DNA from 2 places in the Pedococcus sp. 2YAF34 genome. Region 1 is predicted to be linked to the other one. Evidence: predicted binding sites of a transcription regulator. Region 1 holds the regulator's gene; the other holds the start of a gene.

Region 1 (14,988 bases):
GCCGGGCGCCGCGGACTCGTCGCGCACGCAGCCCTCGCCCTCGCCCTTGCCCTCGCCACGTTCCGTCCCCGAACCGGGGTCGCCACGGCTCGTCCCCGAGCCGGGTGCGGAGGTGGTCCCGTGGCAGCCGGCTCGGTCATGGATCGAGGCGGTCGACCCGGTGGGGGAGGGCCCGAGCTCGGGCCCCCACCCGTCGCCCGGCCGCGGTCGACCCACCGCCCCGACCGAGCGACCACGTGACACGCGTTCGGGCCGCCACCGCCGGCCGATGCCGCCCGGGCCACGACTGCTCACCCTGCCGTCGTCGCTCGTCGGCGCCCGCCTCAGCGCACCGAGGGCCGCCGTGCTCGGCCTCGTGGTCGTCGTGGCGGTGGCGGCTGCCGGGTTCGGCGTCCGCGTCGCCTGGGCACGGGCAGCCAGTGCACCGCAGGTGGTGGCTCCTGCCCAGCCGGGATCCGCCCTGGTCAGCCACTCCGCGGGTGGCAGCACGGCGTTCGCGTCCTCGGCGACGGCGTCGGGAGGTGGCGGGCCGCCTGCAGGGTCCACCGGGTCCACGGGGTCCGCAGCTGGCGGCGTCACGGTGCACGTGGTGGGTCAGGTCAAGGAGCCGGGGGTGTTCCGGCTGGCCGTCGGAGCGCGGGTGGCCGATGCGGTGGCGAAGGCGGGTGGGGCACTCAAGGGTGCAGACCTGGCGTCCGTCAACCTCGCTCGGGTGCTCGCTGACGGCGAGCAGGTCCGTATACCCAAGCCGGGCGAGGTGGTGGCTTCTGCACCGGGCGCGGGTGGGCCGGGAGCAGGCTCCGCCGGAGGAGGCGGCTCCGCCGGCGGTCCTGCTGCAGCCGGTGGCGTGGGCGGCAGGCTCGACCTCAACTCGGCCACTGCCGCCCAGCTCGAGGAGCTGCCCGGAGTGGGTCCGGTGCTGGCCCAGCGCATCGTCGACTGGCGCACCGAGCACGGACGCTTCGCCTCGGTCGACGAGCTGGGTGAGGTGAGCGGGATCGGGGAGAAGATCTTCGCCGAGCTGCAACCGAAGGTGAGCGTCTGATGCCACCCGACGTCGCTCCCACCTCTGCGACATCCGGCACGGCGGCCGCCGACGGCCTGCCCGCCCCGGTCCTCGACCTGCGTCTGCTCCTGCCCGCCCTGGTCGCCTGGTCGGTGTCCGCCCTGACCCTCGGGCTGCGTCCACTGCTCCTCGTGGGACTCGCCGGCGTCTCGATGCTGGTGTCCGTCAGCGCGTTCGTGGTCGGGCCTCGCGTGCCCCGCCGCAGTCGTCCCGGATCGCAGCACCCGGGTGTGGTCGTTGCCCTGTCGGCGGGCACGGTCGCGCTGGCGCTGCTGGCCACGGCTGGGCACCAGGCCGTGCGGAGGGCAGGGCCGCTGGAGGACCTCGCGCACCGCCATGCCGCGGTTGTGGTGCGGGGCGTCGTCGCGAGCGACCCGGTGGTGCTGACCCAGGCCGGTCGCGACGGGGTCACCGTGCGCTTCCGGATGGAGGTGCACCAGGTCACCGCACGGGGCGCCACGGCCCGCGTGTCGACGCCCGTCCTGGTCGTCGGGGACGAGCGTTGGCGCTCGGTGGCCTGGCGGTCGGGTCTCGAGCTGCACGGCAAGCTCGTCGTGGCCGAACCCGGCGACGACGTCGTCGCGGTAGTTCACCCGTCAGGCAGCCCCGCCACGACCTCGCGGCCCGGGTGGGTCGCCCGAGGGGCCGAGCACCTGCGCGCCGGATTGCGATCCGCTGCGTCACCACTGCCTGCGGACGCGCGAGGACTGTTGCCGGCCCTGGTGATCGGTGACACGAGCCGTACGCCGCCCGAGCTCACGGAGGCCATGCTGACGACGGGGATGACCCACCTGGCGGCGGTGTCCGGGAGCAACGTCGCCATCATCCTGGCGTTCGCGCTCGGGGGTGCTGGTCTGCTCGGCGTACGTCGCCGGTGGCGACCGGTCGTGGCCGTGGTCGTCCTCGCCGGGTTCGTGGTGCTCGCCCGACCCGAACCGAGCGTCATCAGGGCGGCGACGATGGGAGCCATCGGGCTCATCGGGCTGAGCCGGTCGCGGCGGGCGGCGGGGATCCCGGTGCTGTCGGCGGCTGTCGTCGTGCTGCTGGTCGTCGACCCGTGGCTGAGCCGCTCGTTCGGTTTCGCCCTCTCGACACTCGCCACCCTCGGGCTGCTGCTCTTCACGCGCAGCTGGGGCGAGGCGATCGGACGACACCTGCCGGCGCGGATCCGTTCGTGGGGCCCGGCGTTCGCGATTCCCGTTGCAGCACAGGCGATGTGCGCGCCGGTGGTCGTGCTCCTGCAGGGGAGCGTCTCGGTGGTGGGCGTGCTGGCCAACCTGCTGGCAGCCCCCATGGTGGCTCCGGCCACGGTGTCAGGTGTCGCCGCGGCCGTGGTGGCTCCGGTGTGGCCGGGGGGCGCGACCGCTCTGTGCTGGGTCGGCGCGTTGCCGGCCCTGGGGATCGCCTGGGTGGCCCGGTCCTGTGCCACCCTGCCCGGTGGGACGCTGCCGTGGCCGGATGGTGCGCCTGGTGCCTTCCTGCTCACCGGCGTGACGGTGTTCGTCATCGCGTCCGGACGGTGGTGGGTGCACCGGGTGCGGTTGCGCCCCGTCGCCTCCTTGGCCGCCTGCGTGCTCATTGTGGCGGCCGCCGCGCCCACCTCGTCCGCGACGTGGCCCGCACCCGGTTGGCGCTTCGTGGCCTGCGACGTGGGCCAGGGCGACGGCCTCGTCCTCGCGACGCAGCCCCGCCACGCGGTGCTGGTCGACGCAGGGCCCGACCCGGCAGCGATCAACGCCTGCCTTCGCCGCCTCCACATCGCGGTGCTGGACTCGGTGGTGCTCACCCACCTGCACGCCGACCACGTCGACGGCCTGCCGGGCGCCATCGCCGGACGCGAGGTGCGTGAGGTGCTCACCACCCCCGTCCACGAACCCGACTACCAGTGGGAGGAGGTGCAGCGGTGGGCAGGGGCTCGCGGCATACCCGTCCGTGCGGTGTCCGCCGGCGACCACCTCGCCTGGACCGGTGTGACGGCCGACGTCTGGTGGCCGCAGCGGCGCATCTCGAGCGGGTCGGTACCCAACAACGCGAGCGTGGTCCTGGCGGTGCGGTCGGGCCCGGTCGACCTGCTGCTCCTCGGCGACGTGGAGCACGAGGCCGCCCACGCGGTCCTGCTCGAGCTGCGGCGCGACCCCGCGATGGAGTCCGAGGCGGGACGGTTCGACGTCGTGAAGGTGGCTCACCACGGCTCGGGCAACCTCGACGAGGACCTGCTCGCCGAGGTTGCTGCGCCCGTCGCCGTCATCAGCGTCGGCAAGGACAACGACTACGGCCATCCGTCACCGAAGGCGCTGGAGGTGTTGCGCCGCAACGGGTATGCCGTGTTCCGCACCGACCAGCGTGGCGACGTGGCCGTCGTGTCGCAGGACCAGGACGTGGGGGTGACCTGGCGACGACGGTGAACGGCGATCAGCGCCTGTGAAGGAGGGTTGGCGGTGTCCGGTCGGTCAGTTGCTGGCGAGGACCCGGGGCGTGGCCTTGGCCGCTTCGCAGAGCGCCTCGATGGTGGCCTGGACTGCGGGCACCCGCTGGAGGTCGGCGGTGGTGACGACGCTGATCGTGCGCCGGGAGGCGGGCGTCACGGGGAGTGTCACGACGTCGTGGTGGTGGGCAGTGCGCAGGATCAGGTCGGGGATCAGCGCCACGCCCAGGCCCTCGGCGACCAGGCCCAGCACTGCCACGTAGTCCTCGGTCTCGAACCCCACGTGCGGCGAGAAGCCCTCGTTGGCGCACATCTGCAGGAGGTGGCCACGACAGCGGGGACAGCCGGCGATCCAGTTCTCCTGCGCCAGGGCGGAGAGCTCGAGGCTGTCGCGGTCGGCCAGCGGGTGCGAACGCGGGAGCGCGAGCCGCACCTCGTCGTCGAGCAGCTTGTGGGTCACGAAGAGGTCCATGTCCTCCTCGCCACGACCCACGTCGGTGCCCTCGTAGGCGAACGCGACTGCGAGGTCGCACTCGCCGGCCTTGAGTGCGGCGAGGGACTCCGGGGGCTCGGCTTCGGTGAAGGTGACCTGCACGTCGGGGAAACGCTGCTTGACCAGGGCCAGGGCGCGTGGGACGAGGGTGGCCGAGCTCGACGGGAACGCCATCAGCCGCACCCGTCCGGCGCGCAGGCCCGCGATGGCGGCGACCTCCTCCTCGGCTGCGTCGAGGGCGGAGAGGACGGCCACGGCGTGGCGCGCGAGGACCTGACCGGCTTCGGTGAGCCGGACGTTGCGGCCGACCCGCTCGACGAGGACGGTGCCGGTGCGCTGCTCGAGGCGGCGCACCATCTGCGAGATGGCGGGCTGGGAGTAGCCCAGGGCCAGGGCCGCGCCGGTGAAGCTCCCCTCGTCGGAGATCGCCTTCATCACGCGGAGACCAGCAGCGTCGATCATGAGGCCAAGCATAACGGCCGGTTATCGCTGCACCTAGATCTCGCTGCAACCGTGATGGATCCGCTGCGAACGAGACGCCCCGGGCTCGGTCGCCGGTGGGCGGCTCGCCGGGCCACCTGCGTGAGGCCCACGTAACCTGTGCTGGTGACCGACGTGACGCAGGCGCACCCTCCGCAGCCCGGGTACGCGCTCGACGGCACCACCAGCCCGGCCGCCCTCGGTGCCGTCGCCGACCTCATCGAACGCCGTCGTGTCATGACGCTCACGGGCGCCGGCATCTCCACCGAGTCCGGCATCCCCGACTACCGCGGCCCCGACGGCAAGCGCCGGGTGACTCCGATGCAGTACGCCGAGTTCGTCCGCTCCTCCCAGGCCCGGCAGCGCTACTGGGCCCGAAGCTACGTCGGCTGGCAGCGCTTCAACCTGGCCCGGCCCAACGCCGGACACGAGGCCGTCGCCGCCCTGCAGCGAGCCGGCGCGCTGGGCCCGGTCATCACCCAGAACGTCGACGGGCTTCACCAGTCCGCCGGTGCCACCGACGTCACCGAGCTCCACGGCGCACTCGCCCGCGTGGTCTGCCTGACGTGTGGTGACCGCTCGAGCCGGTGGGACCTCGACGAGCGGATGCGGCTCACCAACCCGACCTTCGAGGTGACCAGCAACGAGATCCGGCCCGACGGCGACATCGCCCTCAACGAGCTCGACGTCGCCGACTTCGTGGTGCCGCGGTGCCTCGTCTGCGGGCAGGACACCCTCAAGCCCGACGTGGTGTTCTTCGGCGAGTCAGTGCCGAAACCGTTGGTGGAACACTGTTTTCGCCTCACCGAGGAGGCTGAGGTGCTGCTCGTCCTCGGGTCGAGCCTCAAGGTCATGAGCGGCTACCGGTTCGTGCGGCGGGCAGCCGCCCGGGGCATCCCGGTCGTCATCATCACCCGGGGGGCGACCCGCGGCGACGGCGAGGCGACCCTGCAGCTCGACGCCCCGCTCGGTCCGACGCTCACCGAGCTGGTCAGGCTGCTGGCCGCCTAGCGACGAGGACGGCGTCGATCGCGTCACCGCCCTCCGTGTGCCGCACGAGCTCCTCGCAGCGCTCGACGTGCAGGCCCTCGGACGCGGCACGCAGTTCGTCGAGGGTGTGGAGGAGTGCCGGGTCCTGAGGACCACCGACGCCGTCGGTGAGGTTCCGCAAGGCATGACCGACGACGACGAGGGCGCCGCCCGGCGCGAGCCAGCGCCGGCACCGACCGAGGACGTCCTCGGGCAGGTGGAGGTAGGCGACCAGCACCAGGTCGTAGAGAACGCCCGGCGACGGTTGCCACGAACGCGCGTCCGCGACCGCCCAGTCGACCGCGAGCCCGCGACGGGTCGCCTCGGCCTCGCCCTTGCCGAGCCCCACCGCGGAGAAGTCGACCGCCGTCACCCGCCAGCCCAGCGAAGCTAGCCAGATGGCGTGCCGCCCCTCACCGGCCCCGAGGTCCAGGGCTCGACCCGGCGGCCAGGGGGAGACGATCCGCTCGACCTCCGCGTTGGGGCCGGCGCTCCACACCCGGTCGCTGGCTGCATACCGCTCGTCCCACATCCGCTGCCGGTCCGTCATCCCCCTAGCATCGCCGATATGAGCCCGGCCGCCACCGCGATCACCGTCCGCGACGCCCTCGACACCGACGTGCCGGCGATGGCCGCGATCTACGACGAGCAGGCGCGCACCACGGTGGCGACGTTCGACACCGAACCGCGCGGCGCGGCATACCTGGGGGAGAAGGTCGCGGGCGCGGGGAGTGCGATCTCGTCCTCGTCGCGACTCGTGACGAGGAGGTGCTCGGCTACGCCTTCTCCGGGCCGTTCCGCCCTCGCCCCGCGTACGACGGGACCAAGGAGGTGTCGGTCTACCTCGCGGAGGGCGCGCGTGGCCTGGGCGTCGCGTCGCAGCTGTACTCCGCGCTGCTCGGCCGGCTCGACGCGCACCCCGGCGTGCACACCCAGGTCGCGGTCATCGCGCTGCCCAACGACGCGAGCATCGCGCTGCACCGCCGGTTCGGGTTCGAGCAGGTGGGGGTGCTGCGCGAGGTGGGGCACAAGTTCGGCCGCTACGTCGACACCGCCTGGTACCAGCGCCTGCTGCCTGAGGAGGGCGCCGGGCACACCGTGTCGGGGACCAGCGGCGAGGGCTGACAAAGGTCCACCTTGCCTCGGCCGAACGACCACTGGCGTGTCGCGGCGGGCCTTGGCACGCTCGTAGCAACCGAGCACACAGGGAGGCCGGTATGGGAGCTGCCGGAACAGGACCGTTCGAGAACGACGACGCGCTCGACTTCCTCGACACCCTCGAGGAGGCCGGACCCGACGAGCGCCGCGCCCAGGTGGAGCGAGCCATGGGGCGCGTGGTGCGGTCGGACGGCTACATCGAGGCGCCGGAGATGGCCGAGGCCATCGCGGCCGCGGTCGTCGTAGCCGCCTGCGACGACCCGGAGAGCGTCGTCGCAGAGCGCTACGTGCCGCGTTGGGTGGAGGAGGAGCCGCTCGAGGTCGACGAGCGCCTCGAGGACCTCGCCACCGCGGCGCTGCACCGGGCGCTGCGGCCGGATGACAACGAGTGGTGGGAGCTGTGGGACGAGGCCCGCGCCACCGACGACATCACCCAGCGCCTGAGCAGGTACCTCGAGACGCTGGGCGACTGACGCTGCTCAGACGCGGCGCAGGACCGCGGTGACCTTGCCCAGGATGGTGGCGTGGTCGCCGTCGATGGGCTCGAACGCCGCGTTGTGCGGCATGAGCCAGACCTTGCCGTCCTTCCGCTTGAACGTCTTGACGGTCGCCTCGTTGTCGAGCATGGCAGCCACGATGTCGCCGTTGTCGGCTGTCGGTTGCTGCCGCACGACGACCCAGTCACCGTCGCAGATCGCCGCGTCGATCATCGACTCGCCGACGACCTGGAGCAGGAACAGCTGGCCTTCGCCGACGATCTGGCGGGGGAGCGGGAAGACGTCCTCGACGGTCTCCTCGGCGAGGATCGGCACGCCGGCAGCGATGCGTCCGAGCACGGGGACGTAGGAGGCCTCCGGGCGCTGGTCGCCGATCCCGGTCTCGTCGTAGACGGCCGTCTCGTCGTCGACGCTCGCGCCGCCGCGGTAGCCGCGCATGTCGGCGGGGGAGTCGGGGGAGACGACCTCGATGGCGCGAGGGCGGTTGGGGTCGCGGCGCAGGAACCCCTTGCGCTCGAGGGTCGAGAGCTGGTGGGCCACCGAGCTCGGGGAGGTGAGCCCGACGGCCTCGCCGATCTCGCGCAGGCTCGGCGGGTAGCCGCGCCGGTCCACCGAGTTGCGGATGACCTCGAGGACCCGGCGCTGGCGGACGGTGAGCCCGTCGCCGTGGTCGCGGTCGGGGAGCTCCTTGACGTTGTCCTCGCTCATGCCGGTTCCTCGTTTCCGCAGGTCAGGTGCCGTGAGCCGGTCCTCCAGGGGTGGTCCGGCGACGGTGGTACGGGTGCGTTGTCAGTGGCCTCTGATGTGCTTGAGGCATGAACACAGCGTATGGCGTTCGAACGCCTGTGCCAAACATGTGTTCGACGCGTGTCTTGCCGCATTCGAACACGCGTGCTAGAAATCAGTCCAGAGGAAGTTCGCACACCCGTTCGAACGACCGCCAGACCCTGACCACCACGGAGGACCAGATGAGTGCAGCAGTCGCTTGGGACGTCGCCCCCGCACCTTTGCGGATGCCGACGCGACCGACCCGTCCGCAGCTCGTCTCCGTGCCCACGGGCGAGGACGTCGTCATCCGCCCCGTGGCGCCGGTGCACCTCACCCGCGCAGGTCGCCTCGCCATCACCCTGACGGTCCTCGTGGCCGCGGTGGTGCTCGCGACCACCCTGCTGTCCGGCGGGGCGTCGGCGACGGTCGTCGACCACGCCACGACCGTGCAGTCGGGCCAGACGCTCTCCGAGGTCGCGGCCACGCAGCTGCCGCAGCTCCCGCTGGCCGACGCCGTCGCCCGCATCCAGGTCGCCAACGACCTGGCCGGCTCGGACGTCCACGCCGGCCAGACGCTGCTCATCCCCGCCGTCGGCTGACGCGCCACGGCTCACCGGGGTGAGCCGGCCAGGGCCCTCAGAGAACCTGCTTGTCCTTGATGTGGGTCCAGTAGAGCGGGCTCGACGTCCCGGCCTTGTCGACGGCGACCTGGTCCACGAGCGTCGTGGGCTGCACGGTCCCGCCGACCTGGTCCCAGGAGTAGACGTAGTGGGCGATGCCGCCCTTCATCAGGTAGACCTTCTTGGTCGTGTACCCGCGCACGTACGACCCGTCCACCGGCCGGAACGACAGGTGGTTGTAGCGGGTGGCGCTCCCGGCCTTGTCGATCGCGTACTGGTCGACCGTCATCGAGGTCCGCTTGCCGCCCACGTTGTCCCAGTCGGTGACGATGACCGGCGCCCCACCGGCGACCTTGTAGACCTCACCGCGCTGGCCGCCCCGGATGAGGGTGCCCTCGGCGGGTCGTGACCGCAGGTGGTTCCAGTGGCCGCCCATCCCCGCCTTGTCGATGGCGTACTGGTCGACCTTGGTGGTTGCCTGCGTCCCCCCGAACGCCGCCCACGTGTAGACGTAGACCGGCGCTCCACCGATGACGCGGTAGACCTCGTTGCGCTGGGCGCCGCGGATGAAGGTGCCCTCCGCCAGCCGCGCCGGCATCGACGCCAGAGTCGCGGAGGAGATGAGGTGGGTCGGCTGGGTGCCCCCGAGACCGGTCCATGTCGAGGTGTAGATCGGCGCAGAGCCGACGAGGCGGTAGACCTCGTTGGTCTCGCGCACGCGCAGGAACGAGCCAGACCTCGGCGGCTGGTAGGCTTGGTCCTTGAAGTGGATGAAGTTGCTGGGCCAGTTGCGGTCACCCTTGTAGACGCGCCAGCGCGAGGAGTAGCCGCCACCCCAGGAGCTGTCGGAGATGGCGATGTAGGACGACGTCGCCTCCTCGACGTAGCCGACGTGCCCGGCGCTCGGGGCGTAGGCGCTGCCGTAGTTCCACTGCGCGATGGAGCCGGTGCGCGGCGTCCTGTCGACGACGTAGCCGCGCGACTTGGCGCTGGTGGCCCACTGACCGCCGTTGCCCATCCCGCTCTGCTGCTTCACCCCGTTGCGCGCCAGCCGGTAGGCCACGTAGTTGACGCAGTTGTTGCCGGAGGAGTTCACGGGGTAGCCCCACACGGACTTCCCGGCGTACCCGCTGAACGAGATGCAGGCGGTCGAGTAGGCCTTGCACTCGCTCACCAGCCCGGCGGCCTGGGCCGTCCGGGGGGCGACGGCGACCAGGGCGGTCGCCACGAGCGTCAGGGCGAGCAGGCGGAGTACGGCGTGGGCGGCGGCGCGGTGGAGGCGTGAACGCATGACTTCCTGGGGGTGGGGGGCAGGAACGGCGCCGAGGGCGCAGGCGGCGGTCCCCGGGGGACGCGCAACCTGGAACAGGTTGGACGTCCGGTGTCCGCTTTGTCATGCAGATCCGGATAAGTCCAACCGTGTAATTCATCAACCGGTCAGGGCGAGGTCATGACCTGTTAAAAGCAGACGGCCCGCATGGGTCCGCCGGGGCTCGGGCCAGGCGGTCGCGCTACCCCCACCAGATGTGCGGGGTGTGGTGGTCCTCGAGGTAGCGCAGCTCCAGCTCGAGGAAGCCGGCAAGCCGCTGTGCGGCCAGGCGTACTGCTTCGCGGCCCCGGTCGTCGACGCTGCGCGCGAGCCGCACGTCCACCTCCACCTCGCCCCCGCGGACCGTGCGCTTCCACAGCCCGACGTTCTGCTGGTCGAGGACGACCCGGGCCCAGAACGGATCAGGGTGCTTGGCGAAGGGATGGTCGGGCGCCGTGGGGAAGTTCACCGTGGGGTAGGTGAGGACCGCCTCGTCGTAGACGGGAAAGGGGTAGGCCGCGGGCGCGGCAGGGCTGCGCCGTGGCACCACCGAGGGGTCGAACCAGTGCGGGGTGCCGTCGACGTCCTCGCAGGCGAGCTCGCCGCCGAGCTGGGCCAGGGCCTCCTTGGTGCCGGCGACGGTCAGCGACGACCACCGGGTGAAGTCCTTGATGGTCGCGGGTCCGTGGCTGGTGAAGAAGCGGCGCACCAGCTCGACCAGCGCCTCGTCCTCGTCGCGCGCACGGGTGGGCGGGACGACCTCGTCGACCAGGGCGTAGGAGTGGTGGACGCCCTTCTGCGGTCCGGAGCAGACCAGCCCCTGGAGCTCGGCGACGATGAGCAGGTGCCCGAACTGCTGGCCGGGCTCGATGCTCGACCCACGCCCGACGAACGCCTCGCCGATCTCGGCCCGGGTCAGGTGGTTTCGTCCGGCGAGCAGCTCGGCCAGCAGCGACAGTCCCGAGTCGAGCCGGCTGGCGTCGTCGAGCCCGAGCTGGCGGTGGCGGCCAGCCATCGACGACAGCAGGCGCGGTGAGGTGAGCGCCAGGATCCAGCGCAGGTCCTCGGGCGCCACGAAGTGCCACGTCGGCCGCAGGATGTGGGTGCGCAGGAAGGTGCCGCTGTCGTGCTCGCGACGCACGGCGGCATACGTGCTCCGCCGGGTGCGCAGGCCGAGGGAGAAGAAGGCGTGGTCGCGCTCCTGGCTCTGGACGCAGGTGAGCAGGCGGACGGCGTCGGCAGCGCGGGGCAGCGGCGCCGAGCTGAGTCGCTGGGTGGCCAGCCGCTGGGCGAGGACGCGCGCGGAATCCATGCCCCGCATCCTCTCGAACTGCACCGACAGCAGGAGGACGATGTCGTGATGGAGCAGCACGCCACCGTCGACATCGCCGCCCCACCGGCTCGGGTGTGGGAGGTGATGACCGACGTCGAGCGCTGGCCGGAGTGGACCGCCTCGATGCGGTGGGCGCGCAGGCTCGACGAGGGACCGCTGCGCCCGGGCTCGAGCGCGAAACTGAGCCAGCCCCGCATACCCACCTCCGATTGGGTGGTCACCGAGCTGGAGCCGGGCGCGTCGTTCACGTGGGTGATGCGCGGGCCGGCGATCCTCACCAAGGCCCGCCACGTCGTGGAGCCGCTGCCCGGCGGCGGCAGCCGGGTGACCCTGAGCATCGAGCCGCACGGATGGCTGGGGGAGCTGTTCGGGCGGGTGTACCGCGCGACGACCGACCGCTACCTCGCGATGGAGGCGGCGGGACTGAAGACCCGCAGCGAGGAGGCTCAGCGGGCCAGGTAGCCGCCGTCGATCGGGTAGTAGGTGCCGGTCGCGAACGATGCGCCGTCGCTGGCCAGCCAGGCGACGAGCTCGGCGACCTCCTCGGGCTCACCGATCCGCTGCAGCGCGTGCTGGGTCGCGAGGAAGTCCAGCGTCGGCTGGTCCAGGTGGGCGTCCAGCAGGGGAGTGCGGATGAAGCCCGGGCCCACCGCGTTGACGCGGATCTTGTCGGCGGCGTGCTCCCAGGCGGCGGCCTGCGTCATGCCGACGACGCCGTGCTTGGCGGCGGTGTAGGCGCTCGCGGTCGCGAAACCGACAGCGCCGAGGATCGAGGCCATGTTGATGATCGAGCCCCCGCGACCGCTGGCCTTCATGGCGCGGATCGCCGCGCGCTGGGTGTAGAAGACGCCGTCGAGGTTGATGCCGATGACCTTGTGCCAGGCCTCGTCGGTGTAGTCGCCGCTGGCGAGGACGTCGCCGCCGATGCCGGCGTTGCAGACCGCGATGTCGACGTGGCCGAGGTGCTCGACCGCAGCGTCCATCGCCGCGTCGACCGCCCCGGAGTCGCTGACGTCGACCACGGCGCCGTGCGTCCGGCACTCGAACGCCTCGAGCTCCTTGAGCACCACGTCGATCGCGGCCTGGTCGAGGTCCCAGATCGAGACGTCCGCGCCGGAGCGCGCGAGGATGTGGGCGCAGGCGCGGCCGATGCCGGAGGCCCCGCCGGTGATGACGGCGACCCTGCCGCCGAGTCCGTAGCTGTTCATCTCTTCCTGCCTTTGTGTGTGCCTTCGTGGTGGCCCTGAGGGGTTCCCCGGGAAGGTCCCGCGGTCGTGCTCCCACTCTCGGGCGGCCGCCCACCGCCGGGTAGGGCCCAAGGGCCCGGTGCGGTACGGCGCAGGACCGGCCCGCATCAGCGGGACCGGTCCTGCGTGGTGGTCAGGGCGCGCGGTGGTCAGGGCTCTTGGGGTCGGTGCCCGTGGGGTCAGGGCTCGATGCGCGTGCCGGTGAACGTGCCCGTGGCGCTGAACAGCTGGGCGCCGGTCGCGTCGTACCCCGTGACCGCGAAGGTGCCGACGAGCTTGCCGCTGCGCAGGCGCCCACGCACCCGGATGCGTGCGCTGCCGGTATCCATGTTCGGGCCGACGTCGGTGCTGCCCCAGAACGTCGCCTTGAACCGGTCGCCGTCCATGGCCCACACACCGTTGCTGACCGAGCCGGCGGGACGGATGTCGTTGCTGACGATGATGCCGCCGGCGCCGATGCTGACGACGGTGATGCCGGGCTCCGGGTCGGCGGGTGGGTCGTTGGTGTGCTCGATCCACCAGGCGCCCAGGACGCCGCTGCTCGCGTCGGTCGCTGAGGCTGACGCGACCCCCGTCCCCGCGACCAGGACTCCACCTGCCGCCACCCCTGCCGCCGTGCGCACGAGCTGTCGACGGTCGATCCTTGCTGCTCCGCTCATGAGAACCTCCTCTGTTCCGGGTTCCCTGCGTCCTCGATCGTCCCGCCGGCGCGCCGGGGCCGGGTCACGCAGACGGCCTAGTCCTGTGCCCCAGCCCCCGACCTGCCTCAGTCCGACCCGGCGGTTACGGTGGGGAAGTGCTGGAAGCAGGGTTCTGGGGATTCGTCGGAGGAGTGGCTCTGCTGGTCGGCGCGGCGGCCGGGATCTGGCTGCCGACGTCCAAGCGCGTCATCGGCTGGGTCATGGCCGTCGGCTCGGGGGTGCTGGTCAGCGCCCTGACGTTCGAGCTGGCCGGCGAGGCCTACGACAAGGCCGGGGGAGTCTCGACCGTGCTCGGCCTGCTCGGCGGGTCGGTCGTGTTCTTCCTCGGCGACTGGTGGATCGACAACCGTGGCGGCCACCGGCGCAAGAGCCCCAACGGTCCCCAGGCCGGCGCGGCCGGGACCGCGCTCGCGCTCGGCGCGCTGCTCGACGGCATACCGGAGAGTGCCGCGATCGGCGTCTCCACCATCGGCGGGGGAGGCGTGGGGGTGGCCGTGGTCGCCGCCGTGTTCCTCTCCAACATCCCCGAGGGCCTGTCCTCCTCGGCGGGTATGCGTTCGGCCGGGCACAGCGCTCGCTCGATCATGGCGCTGTGGCTGGGTGTCACCGCCGCGGCGACCGTGGCGGCCGCGCTGGGTCGGGTCCTGCTCGACGGAGCGGACCCGTCGGTGGTGGCGACGATCCAGGCGTTCGCCGCCGGAGCCATCCTCACGATGCTGGCCGACACCATGGTCCCTGAGGCCGTGGAGCACGCCGGGCGGCTCGTCGGGCTGCTCACCGTGGTCGGGTTCAGCGCGGCGTTCCTGCTCTCCATGGCCTGAGCTCCCGCCCGCTCCCGCACACCCGCGCCGCGCGCCCCCGCTGTCCACAAGATGTGGGTGCGCGTGGGTCGTCCCGCACCAGATATGGTCGGCTCTCGAGTCACTCCAGCCACACCTGTACCACTTCGGGCGTGTCGGCCAGGTGCTTCGCAAGGCGCTGACCTGCGGCGATGCACACTCCACTACGGAGTTTGGAGGAGTTTCCGGGACTCGCTTGCGCCCTGGGTCACAGCGAGGCAGACTATCCCTACATCTAGTGGTTACACCGCTGTAGTTCGTCCACATGTAGTGCACAGGGCGAGGCTGGTTCTCCACACGTTGTCCCCAGCAGGTCCACAGTCTCGTCCCCAGCTCATCCCTGGACGGCGGGGCAACACCCCCTCGGAAGGAGCGCCGCCATGCACTGTCCGTTCTGCCGGCACACCGACTCCAGGGTCATGGACTCGCGCACGACCGACGACGGCAGCTCCATCCGCCGGCGTCGCCAGTGCCCGGAGTGCGGCCGCCGTTTCACCACGATCGAGACGGCCAGCCTCACGGTCACCAAGCGCTCCGGCGCGAGCGAGCCGTTCAGCCGGGGCAAGGTCCTCGCCGGCGTCCGCAAGGCCTGCCAGGGCCGCCCGGTCACCGAGGACGACCTCGCCCTCCTCGCCCAGCGCGTCGAGGAGTGCATCCGCCAGCAGGGGCAGGCCGAGGTCGAGGCCCACGAGGTGGGCCTGGCGATCCTCGGGCCGCTGCGCGAGCTCGACGAGGTCGCCTACCTGCGGTTCGCGAGCGTCTACCAGGCGTTCGAGTCGCTCGAGGACTTCGAGTCCGCGATCACCCTGCTGCGCGCCGAGCGCGAGGCCACCGGCACCGAGCCGGACTCACGCAGCACCGCCGGTTTGCCGCCGGGCTGAGCCCGCGCCGTACGGCACCACCGCACCATCCCGGCACTGTCAGTGCCAACACCCAGAATTGACACCAGAGCATCACCAGGGGCTAGGGAGGCCACCAGACATGACTGAAACCGCAGGCGCACGTGCAGGTGCCCGCAAGAAC
Region 2 (14,988 bases), on a different contig from region 1:
ATCGAGCACGTCGACGACTGCCGACTCCCCCGGCTCGACGTGGCGCACGGCGGCGGTGAGGACGGCGGGGATGCCCTGCTCGTCGGCCAGCCCGAGCAGCCGGCGCGCGTGGGCCCGGGAGGCGGGGGTGCCCTCCGGGCCTGCGTGGCAGACCACCTCGATGACCACCGAGTCCGGGGGCAGCCGGCGGCGCCACGTCGCCAGCAGGGCGCGGGCCCGGTCGGTGCGCCTGGCCAGCAGGGCCCGACCCACGTCGGAGTCAGGGCCGAGCAGGACGACGAGCGGGCTCGCGTGGTCGCGGCTCGACCGGCGCTCACCGCCGGTCCAGCACCGGGCAGCGACGACCGCGGCAGAGCTGACGGGCGTGCCCCGCTCGCCGCGCAGGTGGGTCTCGGTCACCAGCCGGCACAGCGCCGCCCAGCCAGCGCCGTGGGGCACGCCTGCGGCGGCGCCCCGGGCCAGCACGGTGACCCGGGGGTGGCGTGGGTCGCGGTCCGCGCCGCCGCGTACGGGTGTGCGCGTCGGGGCGGGCGGCTGAGGGGCGGCGCGTCCGCTGCCGGCCGCCTGCCCTCCCCCGAGGGCCTCACCCAGGAGGTCGTCGCCGGGTGCGTCCGGACCGATGGCGAGGTCGACGCCGAGGACCGGGGCGATGCCGGCGGCCGTCGCCGCTTGGACGAACCGGATCGCTCCGTAGAGGCCGTCGCGGTCGGTGAGGGCGAGGATCGGCTGGCGGTGCTGGGCGGCGCGCTCGACGAGGGCCTCGGGCGTCGAGGTGCCGTAACGCATGGAGAAACCGGAGGCGACGTGCAGGTGGACGAAGTCGCTCACGGGGGTGGGGGCGCCCATGGCGGATGTGGTGGTCGTGGCAGTCATGCCGGTCATGGCGAGCGGGTCATGGCGGACGGCACGGAGCCGGCGAGCGCCGTGGGGACGAGGACCTCGCCGTGGGCCGCAGGCTGCACGGGCAGGCCGAGGCTGCGGCAGACGAGGTCGAGGAACACCTCGGACTGGCGCAGCAGGTCGTCGGCCTCCCGCACGCTGACCGGGTGCCCGGCGCGACGGGTGGACACGAGCTCGAAGAACCCGGCCCACTCCGCGAGCTCGGGGGCAACCGCGGGCAGCAGCTCCCACAGCGAGCGCGGCCCGCGGTGGCCGTCCGGGGTGGCCCGGGCGGCGACGAGGGCTGCTGCCGCGCGCAGGGCACCCAGCTGGGCCTGGAGGTAGCGCTGGGTGACCTCCCTGCTCTGGCACGCCTCGAGCAGGGAGTGCCGCGACCGGTCGAGCAGCTCGAGGCTGGCTGCGGCACTGCTCGTGGCCGAGTCGGCCATGCCGGTCGCACCGGTCGCGCCACCCAGGTGGGTCGCGCCACCCAGGTGGGTCGTGTCGCCCAGGTGGGTCGTGTCGCCCGGGTGGGTCGTGTCGCCCGGGTGGGTCGTGTCGGTCATGGTCGTCACCTCAGTCCGCCACGCGCAGGAGGCGCCAGTGGGGGGTGTCGAGGCCTGTGTCGAGGCCTGTGTCGAGGCCTGTGTCGAGGGCTCCGGGGTCGGCACCGAGGTCGTAGACCCCGACCCCGGCGCAGCGTCCGGCACTGGCCTCGACGCGCCAGACCTGGCGCTCCCGCGCGTCGGTGAGGACGTCACCGCTGCCCTGCTCCCGCGCGTCCCGCCACCAGGGACGACGCTCCTGCCAGCGGTCGAGGACGGCCCGCACGACGTAGAGGCGCCCTCGCCAGACGAAGGCCTCCGGGCCTCCGAGCGGGGCGCAGCCGTCCTCGCGACCGGCCCCGGGGACGTCGCCGGCCGTCGCGGACGAGCGCCCCGCGAGCACGGACTGGCGGACCTCGATGGGTTCTTCGTACCGGCGCACCACGAGCAGGCTCCTTCGTCACGGCAGGGCAGGATGAGGTGGTGTGGGCTCCGGCCCGGTGAACGGACGGGGTCGAGGCGCCCGATCACGGGGGCCGGAGCCGCACGGTGGTCCCGGCATCCTCGACTGGACGCCAGGGGCCGCGTGGGGTCACGCGCTGCTGGTCATCCGGTCTCCGGTCGGAACCTGTTCGAACAGGTGTTCGATATGAAGAACCGTACACCCGCCCTCGGACAGCCCGTCAAGGGCAGCGGATGAGACGAGGCACCCGACCTCTGGTGGAGTCCGGGGCCCCGCCCTAGGGTTTCGTCATGAGCCAGACCGAGCCGGCGGCCACACCGCCCGGCCCCGTCGTCGCGGCGCCGGACCCCGCCCCTTCGCCACCCGCGTCACCGGCGTCCGACGCCGCCCCTGCGCGCGACCTGCGCCAGCACGCCGGCGTCCAGCGGGTCCTGGCCGCCCTCGCGATCCACGGGGTGGAGCCGCGGGTGGTCGTCCTCCCCGACGCGGCCCGCACCGCAGCCGCAGCGGCAGCAGCCTTGGGCGTCACCACCGCCGAGATCGCCAACTCGCTGGTCTTCCGGGCCCACGACGAGGCCGGCGCCGTCACCCCGCTGCTCGTCCTCACCTCCGGCGCCCACCGCGTCGACCTGGTCAAGGTCGCCGAGCTCGTCGACGGCATCGACCACCTCGACCGCGCCGACGCCGAGTTCGTCCGTGCCGCCACCGGGTTCGCCATCGGCGGAGTGGCGCCCGTCGGACACCCTGCGCCGATCCCCACGGTGGTCGACGTCTCCCTGAGCCGCTACCGGCACGTGTGGGCGGCCGCCGGGCACAGCCACACCGTCTACGAGACGACGTACGAGGAGCTGCTGCGGGTCTCGGGGGGCCACGCCATCGAGGTCGCCTGACCGGGCGGCCGGGCGAAACGACCACGCTTGCAGGGACGAGCGACCCTGCTCCCAGACCGTACCTGCAGAGCCTCCGGGCTCAGGCCTTGCTCACCTCGTGGATGCAGAGCACGTTCCGGTCCGGGTCGGTGAACCACGCCGCCCGCTCGCCATCGAGCTCGGCGATGTGGTCCTGCGTCTGCAGGCCGGGCAGGTCGTAGTCCTCGAACACCACTCCCTTGCCCTCGAGCTCGGCGATCTGCGCCCTGACGTCAGGCACCTCCCAGGTCAGGGCGGTGTTGGGGTTCTGGGACCCCGTCTCCCTGGGCAGCAGCATCAGCATCGTGCCACCGCCGAGGCGGTAGAGCAGGCTCCCCTCGGCGTTGGTCCCCTCGAACGACAGGCCGAGCCGGTCGGAGTAGAACTCCTTCGCGCGACCGATGTCGGTGACGGGGAGCATTGTGGTGACTGCGCTCGTGGCCAATGACATGACGAGCACCTCCTTCAGGCACCTACAAGCGTCCTCCTGCCCACGCCGTGGCTGCTCCATCAAAGTGGTGATCGGTCTGCGCCAGAATGAGCGACATGACCACACCCAAGCCGGTCGACTGCTGGCTCACCGACATGGACGGCGTGCTCGTCCACGAGGAGACCGCCATCCCCGGCGCCGCCGAGTTCCTCGCCGCCCTGGTCGAACACCGCCGACGGTTTCTCGTCCTGACCAACAACTCGATCTTCACCCCACGCGACCTGCGGGCGCGCCTGCTGACCAGCGGGATCGACGTCCCCGAGGAGTCGATCTGGACCTCCGCGCTCGCCACGGCGCAGTTCCTGGACGACCAGCGCCCGGGCGGCAGCGCGTTCGTCGTCGGCGAGTCCGGCCTGACCACCGCCCTGTACGAGGTGGGCTACACGATGACCGAGCGCGACCCCGACTACGTCGTCCTCGGGGAGACGCGCACCTACTCCTTCGAGGCCATCACCAAGGCGATCCGCCTCATCGAGGGCGGCGCGCGCTTCATCGCGACCAACCCCGACGTCAGCGGCCCGAGCAAGCTGGGCACGCTCCCGGCCACCGGGTCCGTCGCGGCCCTGATCTCCGCGGCGACCGGACGCCAGCCCTACTACATCGGCAAGCCCAACCCGTTGATGATGCGCAGCGCCCTCAACCGCATCGACGCCCACTCCGAGTCGACGGTGATGGTCGGCGACCGCATGGACACCGACGTCATCAGTGGCCTCGAGGCCGGCCTGCGCACGATCCTGGTCCTCACGGGCTCGACGCGCCCGCACCAGGTCGAGCACTTCCCCTACCAGGCCACCCGCGTGGTCGACTCCGTCGCCGACATCGTGCCGCTCGTGGGTGAGCTCCGCCCCCTCGACGGCCCGTCCTAGCGCCTCGCCGCGATGCTGCTGCGCCGGTTCACCACCCGCGACTGACGTCGCAGCTCGGCCCTCGAGGACGTGTGCGGATCTGAGTACGTGCACGGATGCCCGCCGGGCGCGACCACCGGCAGGCTCGTCCCCGTCGCGTTCGGGGGACCGTGACGACGTGACGCACGAGCCGCGCCGGCCATGAGGGGAGGTCGAGCGCGGCTCGTGTGTGCGCCCCCGGACAGCCCGCCCCGACGCGCCGGCTCCCATGCGCCCGGCCTGAACCACCACGGGTCGGCCTCAGCCGCCCCCAGTCCGCGGCCTCAGTGCAGGCCGAGGTTGCGGTGGACCTCCAGGGTCGCCGTCGACCGGTTCATGGTGATGAAGTGCAGGCCCGGCGCTCCCTCGGCCAGCATCCGCTCGGCGAGCTCGGTGGCGACCTGCACGCCGACCGTCCGCGTCGCCGCCGGGTCGTCGGCCACTGCCTGGAGCCGCGCCACGACCTTCTCCGGCAGCGGCGTGCCCATGAGCTGGGACATCCGCGCGACCTGCTTGAAGTTGGTCACCGGCATCAGGCCCGGGGTGATGGGCAGCTCCGGGCGACGGCGGGCGACGGCGTCGCGCAGCCGCAGGTAGCTGTCGGCGTCGAAGACCATCTGGGTGATGGCGAAGCTCGCGCCCGCATCGGCCTTGCGGACCATGATCTCGACGTCGTGGTCGAAGCCCGGCGAGGAGGGGTGCACGTCCGGGAAGGCCGCCACCCCGATGGTGAAGTCCCCCAGCGACTTCACCAGCGCGACGAGGTCGGTCGCGTGGTTGAGGCCCTCGGGGTGGGCCACCCACTCGCCGCCGGGGTTGCCCGGCGGGTCGCCGCGCAGGGCGAGGATGTTGCGCACCCCGCTCGCGGCATACAGCCCGACCACCTGGCGCAGGGCGGCGACGGACGCACCGACGCAGGTGAGGTGGGCCAACGGGGTCAGCGTGGTCTCGCGGGCGATGCGCTCGGTGACGCGCACCGTACGGTCCTGGTTGGAGCCCCCCGCGCCGTAGGTGACGGACACGAAGTCGGGCCGTGCGGACTCGAGGCGCCGGATGGCGTCCCACAGCAGGGCCTCGCTGGCGTCGTCCTTGGGCGGGAAGAACTCGAAGCTGATCGACGGTTCGGGCCCCGCGAGCATGCCGGGGATCGACCGCGTGAGCTGCGCCGGTCGAGCAAGACGAGAGGGCTGCCCCAGTGCCATGGCGGTGAGACTAGTCGAGGGCCCACGCCGTAGGCTCAGGGGCGGCTCACGGTGAGACGCCGCCGAGCCGCCGCGAGATGCCTCGCGGCACCGGACCGGACCGGCCCAGGAGGACAGCGTGCAGGAGAGCGTGGTGGCCAGCCCCCTCGACGCCGCGCAGCTGCGCGACCGGGTGCAGCACTGCGTCGACGACGTGCTCGCCCACCAGGCCGACGTCCTCGCCGAGGTCGGGCCCGACGCCCAGGAGCTGCTCGGCGCGGTGGCCCGGCTCCTCACCGGCGGCAAGCGCCTGCGCGCGGCCTTCCTCTACTGGGGCTACCGGAGCGCCGGCCAGCCCGACTCGGACGCCGCCGTCCGCGTCGCGACCGCGATGGAGTTCTTCCAGGCGGCCGCCCTCATCCACGACGACGTCATGGACGACAGCGACACCCGGCGCGGCATGCCCGCCGCCCACCGGTCGATGGCCGCGCGGCACGCGCAGGAGGAGTGGACCGGCGACGCCGGCCGGTTCGGGGTGGCCGGGGCCATCCTCGCCGGCAACCTGTGCCTCAACTGGACCGAGGAGCTCTACGCCACCTCCGGTATGCCGCCCGAGCACCTCGCGCGCGGCCGTGCCGTCTTCGACCGGATGCGCACCCAGCTCATGGGCGGGCAGTTCCTCGACGTCGTGGAGTCGGTGCGGTCCTGGGACGGCATGCCGCTGGCCGAGCGGGTCGAGCGTGCCGAGCGCGTGATCCGCTTCAAGAGCGCCAAGTACACGGTGGAGCACCCGCTGCTCATCGGCGCCAGCGCCGGGGGTGCCGACGAGGACGACCTCGCGGCCCTGTCCCGCTACGGGCTCGACCTCGGCCAAGCCTTCCAGCTGCGGGACGACCTGCTCGGGGTGTTCGGTGACCCGGCCGCCACGGGCAAGCCGGCCGGCGACGACCTGCGCGAGGGCAAGCGCACCGTGCTGGTGGCGCACGCGCTCGCCGGGGCGGACGAGCAGGGACGCGAGCTCGTCGAGACGCGGCTCGGGGACCCCGACCTCGACGCCGCCACGGTCGACGCGCTGCGTGCGGTCATCGTGTCGAGCGGGGCCGTCGACGCGGTCGAGGCCGACATCGCCAGGCTCGTGGGGACGGCGCGGATGTCGCTGAAGTCGACGCGCGGGCTCGATGCCGGCGCCGTCGCGGTGCTCGACCAGCTCATCGACAGCGCCACCAGCCGGGAGCACTGAGCCCGGCCTGGAACACTGAGCGCATCCGGGAGCATCGACCGGCGCGACCGGGTCGGTCACCGGCCCGACCCCCGTTGGTGACGGGGCAGGCCGGGTCGGTCAGAAGGCCTGTTCCATCGCCCGGCGGCGCACCTCGGTCTTGAACCCCGCCGCCAGGTTGTCGACCGGGGTGCCGGGGACCCGCAGCGTCTCGTCGCGGGTGAACAGCCACTCCAGGATCTCCTCGTCGCGCATGCCGCCGTCGGCGAGCACGGTGAAGGTGCCACGCAGGTGACGGAACACCTCCTCGTCGAGGAACTGCTCGGGCACGGCGACGACCTTGCGCTCACCGATGCGGGAGCTGAGCAGCTCGCGGTCCTCCAGCAGCCGCCGGACGGCGGACAGCGGGATGCCGAGCCGCTCGGCGACGTCGGGCACGGTGAGCCAGGAGCCGACGAGGGCCTCGAGGGAGCCCTCGGGCGGGGTCGCCGCTCCGGCGCCCGGCTGGGTCCCGGGCGCGTCGGCCTCGGGTTGGGTGGGGGGCAGGTCGGTCACGGGGACAGCCTGCCAGCCGGTGCCGGCATTGCAAATTACATCGATGTAAGTCGATATATGGCGGCTGCGTTGGTGTACCTTTCACAATCGTCACAGTCGTCACATCCCTCACTTGAGCATCTCCCCCCACCGCCACCGCGGCGCTGGCCCCCCGAAAGGCAGCCCCCCGATGTCCCCAGTGATCGCTCCTGCAGCGCTCCCTTCGGCCTCGACCCTCGCCCCCGTCGCGGTCGTCCAGAAGGCCAAGCCCGCCCCGTACGGCTGGACCCTCTACCTCGTGCGCAGCGGCGACACCCTCGGAGCCATCGCCGACCGCCGCGGCACCACCACCGGCGTACTGGTGGCACGCAACAAGCTCCGGCACGGCGGCCACCAGCTGGCCATCGGCCAGCGGCTGTGGATCCCCAGGAGCGCCGGCCAGGCCAGGGCCGAGGCCGCGCACGCCCGCGCCGTCAAGGCGGCCAGGGCCGCCGCGATCCGGCGGGCGACCTACGTCGTGCGCCCGGGCGACACCCTCAGCGCCATCGCGGCCCGTCGCGGTGTCTCGCTGGCCGCCCTGCTCAAGGCCAACCGGCTGTCAACCCGCTCGGTGCTCCAGGTCGGCCAGAAGGTGCGGGTACCCGGCAGCAGCGTGGCGAGCGCCAAGCGCCCGACGTCCAAGGCCACCAAGGCGAGGGCCACGAGCCGCACCAGCACCACCCGGTACCGCGTGCGCTCCGGCGACACCCTGGGCGCCATCGCCACCCGCACCCGGACGCCGCTGTCCTCGATCTACGCCTGGAACCGTCTCGGGCCGCGCAGCGTCATCCACCCCGGCCAGACCATCAAGGTCCGCGGCACCGTCGCGGTGGCCGCCGTCGCGCGGACGAGCATCTACACGGTGCGCTCCGGCGACACCCTGAGCGGCATCGCGGTCCGCCACCACACGACGTCGGCGGCGCTGCTCAAGGCCAACCACCTCGCCAACGCCAACCACCTGGTCGTCGGCCAGCACCTGCGCGTCCCGGTGCGCAGGGCGGCGACTGCCAGCAGCGCCAACACCTTCGCCGGCCGCACCTACCCGAGCACCACGGTCAACGCCGCCAGCCGCAACCGGTCCGCCCTCGCCCACTCCCGCGTGCCCACCCGCAGCCAGACCCGCGCCATGATCGTCGCCACCGCACGCCGCCACGGCGTCGACCCGCGCCTCGCCCTGGCCATCGGCTGGCAGGAGTCGGGGTGGAACCAGCGCCAGGTCTCGGTCGCCAACGCCATCGGCGTCATGCAGGTCATCCCGTCCTCGGGCCAGTGGGCCTCGGAGATGGCCGGGCGCCGGCTCAACCTGCTCAACACGCAGGACAACATCACCGCGGGGGTCGTCATCCTGCGCTCGCTGACGCGCTCGGCGTCCACCCTCGACCAGGCCATCGCCGGCTACTACCAGGGCCTGTACTCCGTGCAGCACCACGGGATGTACGCCGACACCAAGGGCTACGTGCGGGCGGTCAAGGCCCACCGGGCGCGCTTCTGAGCCACGTCGTGGCGGACCGCTCGAGCGGGGCGGGTCCGCATGGCCACCGGGCCGACGGACCCGCCTGCACGAGTTGGTCGCGTTGACCTCCTACACTTTGCGGGTGTCTTCAGGTGTCACCGAGTCCCTGCTCGGTCGGGTGATCGACGGCCGCTACCGCGTCCAGTCGCACATCGCTGACGGCGGGATGGCGTCGGTCTACCTCGCGCTGGACACCCGCCTCGACCGTGACGTGGCCCTCAAGGTGCTCCGCCGCGACCTGGCCCAGGACGAGGGCTTCGCCAGCCGGTTCCGGCGCGAGGCCCGCTCGGCGGCGCGCCTGTCGCACCCCAACGTGGTCTCGGTCTTCGACCAGGGCGAGGACGACGGCCACATGTTCCTGGCCATGGAGTACGTGCCCGGCCAGACCCTGCGCGAGGTGATGCGCGCCGAGGGTCCACTGACGCCCCGCGCGGCCCTGGACATCATGGCGCCGGTCCTGCAGGCCCTGGGCGCCGCGCACCGCGCCGGGATCATCCACCGCGACGTCAAGCCCGAGAACATCATCCTGCGCGAGGACGACGGCACCGTGAAGGTCGCCGACTTCGGGCTGGCCCGGGCGGTCAGCAACCAGACGTCGACGTCACAGACCGGCGTCCTGCTGGGCACGGTCGCCTACCTGTCCCCCGAGCAGGTCGAGCGCGGCATCGCCGACGCGCGCAGCGACGTCTACGCCGCGGGCCTGATCCTGTTCGAGATGCTCACCGGTTCCAAGGCGTTCACCGGCGACACCCCGATCCACATCGCCTACCAGCACGTCCACAGCTCGGTGCCCGCTCCCTCCTCCCGCGTGGCCACGGTACCGAGCGAGCTCGACGCGCTCGTGGCGCTCGCGACCTCCCGCGACCCCGACCAGCGGCCCTCCGATGCCAACGACTTCCTCACCGAGGTCCGCCGCTCACGGGCCATGCTCACGCCCACCGAGCTCGACCGCCGGCCCGAGGGCCCGCCGGCGATGGGCGCGGGCGCCAGCACCGTTGCCGTCGAGCGCACCAGCGCCCTGCCCGTCGAGCCCTCGCACGAGGCGCGCCACTCGCGGCCCGTGGGCCCGGTGGCCCTGCCCGTCGACCGCACCCCGACCGCTCCCCCCGGCCCCGACCCCTGGGCCGACGAGGACGACCGCGACGACCGTGCCCGCCGCCGTGGCCCGTGGGGCTGGGTCGTCGCGGCCCTGCTCGTGGCCGCGGTGGCCGGGGTCGCCGCCTGGTGGTTCATGGCCGGTCCCGGCTCCCCCACCGACGTGCCGCGCGTCGTCAACCTCACCTACGCCCAGGCCCAGGGCGCCCTCGAGAAGGCCCACCTGTCGGCCGACCGCGTCGACGCGTTCGACGAGACCATCCCCAAGGGTGTCGTCATCTCGACCGACCCCGGGGCGGGCACCGAGCTGCGCCGCAGCCAGGACGTCAGAGTGACCGTGTCCAAGGGACCGGAGCGGTATGCCGTGCCGGCCGTCGTCGGTGCCAGCGCCAACGAGGCGCAGGCACGGCTGACGGCGACCAAGCTGACGCTGGGGAAGACCACCGAGGCCTACAGCCAGAAGGTCGCCCAGGGCCTGGTCATCAGCACGAGCCCGAAGGTGGGGACGTCGCTCAAGCGCGGCGCCGCCGTCGACATCGTGGTGAGCAAGGGCCGCCAGCCCGTCGAGGTCACCGACTTCACCGGCAAGCCCGCCGACCAGGCCGTCACGGCACTCACCGACGCCGGGCTGCAGGTCGACGCCACCCAGCAGAAGAACGACGACACCGTGCCCAAGGGCGCCGTCATCAGCCAGACCCCGTCCAGCGGCACGCTGTTCAAGGGCGACAAGGTGACCCTGGTCGTCTCCAAGGGCCCCGAGCTCGTCAAGGTGCCCGACGTGCAGGGCAAGCAGGAGAAGGACGCCGTCAAGATCCTCGAGGACGCCGGCTTCGAGGTGAAGGTCGACCGCTTCATGGGCGGCATCTTCGGCACCGTCCGCAGCCAGAACCCCGCCGCCGGCAGCGAGCAGCCGAAGAAGACGACCATCACCCTCGTCATCGTCTGAGCCCGGTGCTGCGCACGGTCCCGGCGAGCCGCCTCGCCACGCTGCTGCTCGTCGCCGTCACGGCGGTGTGGGGCTCGACGTTCTTCCTCATCCGCGACCTGGTCGCCCACGTCCCCTCCGCCGACTTCCTGGCGGTGCGGTTCGCCATCGCCGCCGTCGTCATGGCCCTCGTGTTCCGGCGCCAGACGATGGCCCTGACCCGGCGTGAGCTTCTCACCGGCGTCGGGCTGGGGGTCCTCTACGGGTTGGCCCAGCTGCTGCAGACCGTGGGGCTGGAGCACACCGACGCCTCGGTCTCGGGCTTCGTCACGGGCACCTACGTCGTGCTGACGCCGGTGCTCGGTGCCGTGCTGCTGCGCGACCGCATCCCCGGCTCGACGTGGCTGGCCGTGGGACTCGCCACGGTCGGGCTGGGGGTGCTGTCGCTGCGCGGCCTGTCCATCGGCTTCGGCGAGGGTCTCACCCTGGCCGCTGCCGTCCTCTACGCCCTGCACATCATCGGCCTCGGCCGGTGGTCGACCGCGCGGTCGGCGACGGGACTGGCCACGGTGCAGGCCTTCGTCATCACCCTGGTCACGCTCGTCGGTGCCCTCCCCGGCGGGATCACCCTCCCCTCGACCGGCGGCCAGTGGAGCTCGCTGCTCTACATGGCGCTGGTCGCCGGGGCGGTCGCCCTGTGGGCGCAGACATGGGCGCAGTCCCACATGCCCGCCGCCCGCGCTGCCATCGTCATGACGATGGAGCCGGTGTTCGCGGCCTTCTTCGCGGTGCTCCTCGGCGGCGAGTCGCTGACCGCGCGCATGCTGCTGGGCGGCGGCCTCGTGCTCGCGGCGATGTACGTCGTGGAGCTGCTCGGGCGGCGTACGCCCGGTGCCTCGGCCGAGCAGGACCGTCCGGCCGAGCTCCTCCACCACGAGGTCTGACCCGGGCTGTCCGTGGGGCCTGCGAGCATGGCCCGCATGGCCGTCGAGCAGCGCATCGCGATCAGTTCACCGCAGTGGCGGGCCCTGCACGACCGCATCCAAGTCGCCATGGAGCTGACCTCACGCCTCAACACCGTGCCCTTCGGCGACGTGGAGACCCGCAACGCCCTCCTCGCCGAGCTCTTGGGCAAGCCCCTGCCGGCCGGGGCCGTCGTCTTCCCGCCGTTCCACGCGACCCATGGCCTGGGGACCCAGCTCGGCGAGCAGGTGTCCGTCGGGCAGGGCTGCTCCTTCCTCGACCTCGGAGGCGTCACGATCGGCGCCCGCACGATGATCTCCCCGCGCGTCACCCTCGTCACCGAGGGCCACCCCGTCGAGCCCTCCGAGCGCTACGACACGATCACGGTCGCGCCGGTCGTCATCGGGGAGAACGTCTGGGTGGGGGCCGCGGCCACGGTCCTGCCCGGCGTCACCATCGGTGACGGCTCGGTCATCGGCGCCGGGACCGTGGTGGCCAAGGACGTGCCGCCGCGCACCGTCGTGACGGGTCAGGGCCAGGTCGAGCGACGTCGGCTGGACTGACCGTGGCCACCGTCGACGACGTCCGGGCGCTGGGCCAGGGCCTCGAGCGCTCCTACCCGGTGCGGGTCAGGGGACGGCTGAAGTTCCGCGTCGGGCAGCTCGTCTACGTCGCGTTCTCCCTCGACGAGCAGGTGATGGGCTTCGCCTACCCCAGGGACGAGCGGGCGGCGCTCGTCGCGACCGACCCGCGCACGTTCGAGCTGCCGTCGGAGTCTGACCTGCGCTTCCACTGGGTCCACGCCCGGCTTGCCGCGCTCGACCCGGACGAGGCCCGGGAGCTGGTGGTCGACGCCTGGCGCATGGTCGTGCCGAAGAAGCTCTCCCGTGCCTACCCCCGCCCATCCCCGCGGCCCCACGGCCCGCCGGCGTGACCACGAGGGTCAGGCGGCGGCCGGGCCCTCCTCCAGCAGCGGCACGAGTGCCTCGACCGCACGGTCGGTGCCGGCGTCGTCGACGTCGAGGTGCCAGACGAGGCGGACAGCCGTGGGGCTGACCGGGTAGAGCCGGATGCCCTGTGCGGCGGCCGCCTCCATGAACCCTGCGGAGGTCCAGCCGGTGACCGAGACGTCGAGCACGACGATGTTGGTCTGCACGGTGGCGGGGTCGATCGAGCCGGGGGCCGCCTCCCCCGCCGCCCGCGCGAACCGGTGGGCGCGTGCGTGGTCGTCGGCGAGGCGCTCGACGTGGTGGTCCAGCGCGTGCAGTCCCGCCGCGGCGAGGATGCCGACCTGGCGCATGCCGCCGCCGAACCGCTTGCGCCAGATCCGGGCCTGCGCCATGTGGTCGCGCGAGCCGGCGAGGACCGAGCCGACCGGGGCGCCGAGTCCTTTGGAGAGGCAGACGCTGACGCTGTCGAAGTGCCGGCCGTACTCCGCCAGCGCCACCCCGGTGGCGACGTGGGCGTTCCAGAGGCGGGCACCGTCGAGGTGCATCGCGACCCCGCGCGGCCGCGTACCCGCCCGCAGCGCCTCGATCTGGTCGAGGGGCTGGACGGTCCCGCCACCGAAGTTGTGGGTGTTCTCGACCACGACGAGCCGGGTGTTGACCTGGTAGGCGCCCCCGTCGGGGATCATCAGGGCCAGCGGCTGGGCCGCGTCGAGCAGGCCCCGGGGTGCCACCCACGAGCGGGACGAGATGCCGGACAGGACCGCGGCCGCCCCCATCTCGGCGCGCAGGACGTGGGCCAGGGAGTCCGCGACGAGCTCCTCCCCCTGCTTCACGTGCAGCCGGATGCCGAGCTGGTTGGCCATCGAGCCGGTGGGCGTGAAGAGCGCGTCCTCGTGCCCGAGCAGGGCGGCGACCCGCTCCTCCAGCGCGCGGACCGTGGGGTCCTCGCCGAACACGTCGTCGCCGACGTCGGCCGTCGCCATGGCACGGCGCATCGCCTCCGTGGGCCTGGTGAGGGTGTCGGACAGGAGGTCGACGTCGTACGCAGCGGGCATGCCTGCCAGCCTAGGAGGTGGGCGCACCGGCGCCCGCGGCGGTCAGTCCTTCGAGAGCATCTCGGCGACGAGGAAGGCCAGCTCCAGGCTCTGCTGGTGGTTGAGCCGGGGGTCGCAGACCGTCTCGTAGCGCTTGGTGAGGTCGGCGTCGAGGATCTTCTCGGCGCCGCCGATGCACTCGGTGACGTCGTTGCCGGTCAGCTCGACGTGGATGCCACCGGGGACCGTGCCGAGGCCCTGGTGGACCTCGAAGAACCCGCGCACCTCCTCGACGACGTCCTCGAAGTCACGGGTCTTGTAGCCGCTGGCCGACTCGAAGGTGTTGCCGTGCATCGGGTCGCAGATCCACGTGACCTGGGCGCCGGACCCGGTGATCTTCTCGACCAGGGTGGGCAGCGCGTCACGGACCGTCTTGGCGCCCATGCGTGTGATGAAGGTCAGGCGTCCCGGCTCGCGGTCGGGGTCGACCTTGTCGATCAGCCGCAGCACGTCGTCGACCTCGGCCTTGGCCGACAGCTTCACGCCGATGGGGTTGAGGACCTTGGAGACGAAGTCGACATGGGCTCCGTCGATGTCGCGGGTGCGCTCGCCGACCCAGATGAAGTGGCCGCTGGTGTCGTAGAGCTGACCGGTGCGGCTGTCCACGCGGGTCAGCGGCCGCTCGTAGTCGAGCAGCAGGGCCTCGTGCGCGGAGAAGAACTCGGTCGTGCGCATGGCGTCGAAGTCGGCGCCACAGGCCGACATGAACTTCATCGCCTTGTCGATGTCCTTGGCGAGGCGCTCGTAGCGGCTGTTCGCCGAGTTGGAGACGAAGCCTCGGTTCCAGTCGTGGACGTGGCGCAGGTCGGCGAAGCCACCGGTGGTGAACGCGCGCACGAGGTTCAGCGTGGCCGAGCTCGCGTGGTAGGCCTTCACCAGGCGCTGCGGGTCCGGGGTGCGGGACTCGAGGGTGAACTCGAAGTCGTTGACCATGTCGCCGCGGTAGGCCGGGAGGGTCACGCCCTCACGGGTCTCGTCGCCGCTGCTGCGGGGCTTGGCGTACTGGCCCGCCATGCGGCCGACCTTGACGACCGGCACCGACGCGCCGTAGGTGAGGACGGCAGCCATCTGCAGGATCGTCTTGACCCGGTCGCGGATGTTGTCGGCCGTCGCCGCGGCGAACGTCTCGGCGCAGTCGCCGCCCTGAAGGACGAAGGCCTCGCCGCGCGCGGCGGCGGCCATCCGCGACTTCAGGACGTCGCACTCACCGGCGAAGACCAGCGGCGGATACGACGCGAGCTCGGCGACGGCGCTGGAGAGCCGGGCGGCGTCGGGCCAGACCGGCTGCTGGGCGGCCGGCAGGTCG

What was found. The regulator LexA, encoded in region 1, represses DNA repair genes until DNA is damaged. The targets are predictions, from matches to a motif close to TCGAACANNTGTTCGA.
Region 2: AB4Z02_RS16465 (YbaK/EbsC family protein) is a predicted target of LexA. The motif match lies at 2,057-2,072, and genes of this name have one in related genera.

Annotation. Positions count from the first base shown of each region.
Region 1 covers NZ_JBFRFA010000009.1:24,795-39,782, forward strand. The annotation lists gene AB4Z02_RS07010 (helix-hairpin-helix domain-containing protein) at 269-1,045, shown strand; gene AB4Z02_RS07015 (ComEC/Rec2 family competence protein) at 1,045-3,471, shown strand; gene AB4Z02_RS07020 (LysR family transcriptional regulator) at 3,517-4,446, opposite strand; gene AB4Z02_RS07025 (NAD-dependent protein deacetylase) at 4,702-5,475, shown strand; gene AB4Z02_RS07030 (class I SAM-dependent methyltransferase) at 5,456-6,043, opposite strand; gene AB4Z02_RS07035 (GNAT family N-acetyltransferase) at 6,193-6,618, shown strand; gene AB4Z02_RS07040 (DUF4259 domain-containing protein) at 6,711-7,124, shown strand; gene lexA (transcriptional repressor LexA) at 7,131-7,856, opposite strand; gene AB4Z02_RS07050 (LysM peptidoglycan-binding domain-containing protein) at 8,117-8,515, shown strand; gene AB4Z02_RS07055 (CHAP domain-containing protein) at 8,553-9,827, opposite strand; gene AB4Z02_RS07060 (winged helix DNA-binding domain-containing protein) at 10,048-11,157, opposite strand; gene AB4Z02_RS07065 (SRPBCC family protein) at 11,206-11,640, shown strand; gene AB4Z02_RS07070 (SDR family NAD(P)-dependent oxidoreductase) at 11,625-12,386, opposite strand; gene AB4Z02_RS07075 (hypothetical protein) at 12,605-13,084, opposite strand; gene AB4Z02_RS07080 (ZIP family metal transporter) at 13,222-13,947, shown strand; gene nrdR (transcriptional regulator NrdR) at 14,346-14,846, shown strand; gene AB4Z02_RS07090 (vitamin B12-dependent ribonucleotide reductase) at 14,947-14,988, shown strand, end outside.
Region 2 covers NZ_JBFRFA010000040.1:2,297-17,284, forward strand. The annotation lists partial or broken gene AB4Z02_RS16450 (DNA polymerase III subunit alpha) at 1-873, opposite strand, end outside; gene AB4Z02_RS16455 (SAV_6107 family HEPN domain-containing protein) at 879-1,445, opposite strand; gene AB4Z02_RS16460 (DUF6504 family protein) at 1,456-1,866, opposite strand; gene AB4Z02_RS16465 (YbaK/EbsC family protein) at 2,178-2,777, shown strand; gene AB4Z02_RS16470 (VOC family protein) at 2,857-3,216, opposite strand; gene AB4Z02_RS16475 (HAD-IIA family hydrolase) at 3,342-4,151, shown strand; gene metF (methylenetetrahydrofolate reductase [NAD(P)H]) at 4,454-5,371, opposite strand; gene AB4Z02_RS16485 (polyprenyl synthetase family protein) at 5,505-6,590, shown strand; gene AB4Z02_RS16490 (Rv2175c family DNA-binding protein) at 6,690-7,124, opposite strand; gene AB4Z02_RS16495 (LysM peptidoglycan-binding domain-containing protein) at 7,294-8,634, shown strand; gene pknB (Stk1 family PASTA domain-containing Ser/Thr kinase) at 8,738-10,696, shown strand; gene AB4Z02_RS16505 (DMT family transporter) at 10,702-11,619, shown strand; gene AB4Z02_RS16510 (sugar O-acetyltransferase) at 11,656-12,201, shown strand; gene AB4Z02_RS16515 (MmcQ/YjbR family DNA-binding protein) at 12,204-12,572, shown strand; gene AB4Z02_RS16520 (threonine aldolase family protein) at 12,582-13,643, opposite strand; gene AB4Z02_RS16525 (class II 3-deoxy-7-phosphoheptulonate synthase) at 13,686-14,988, opposite strand, start outside.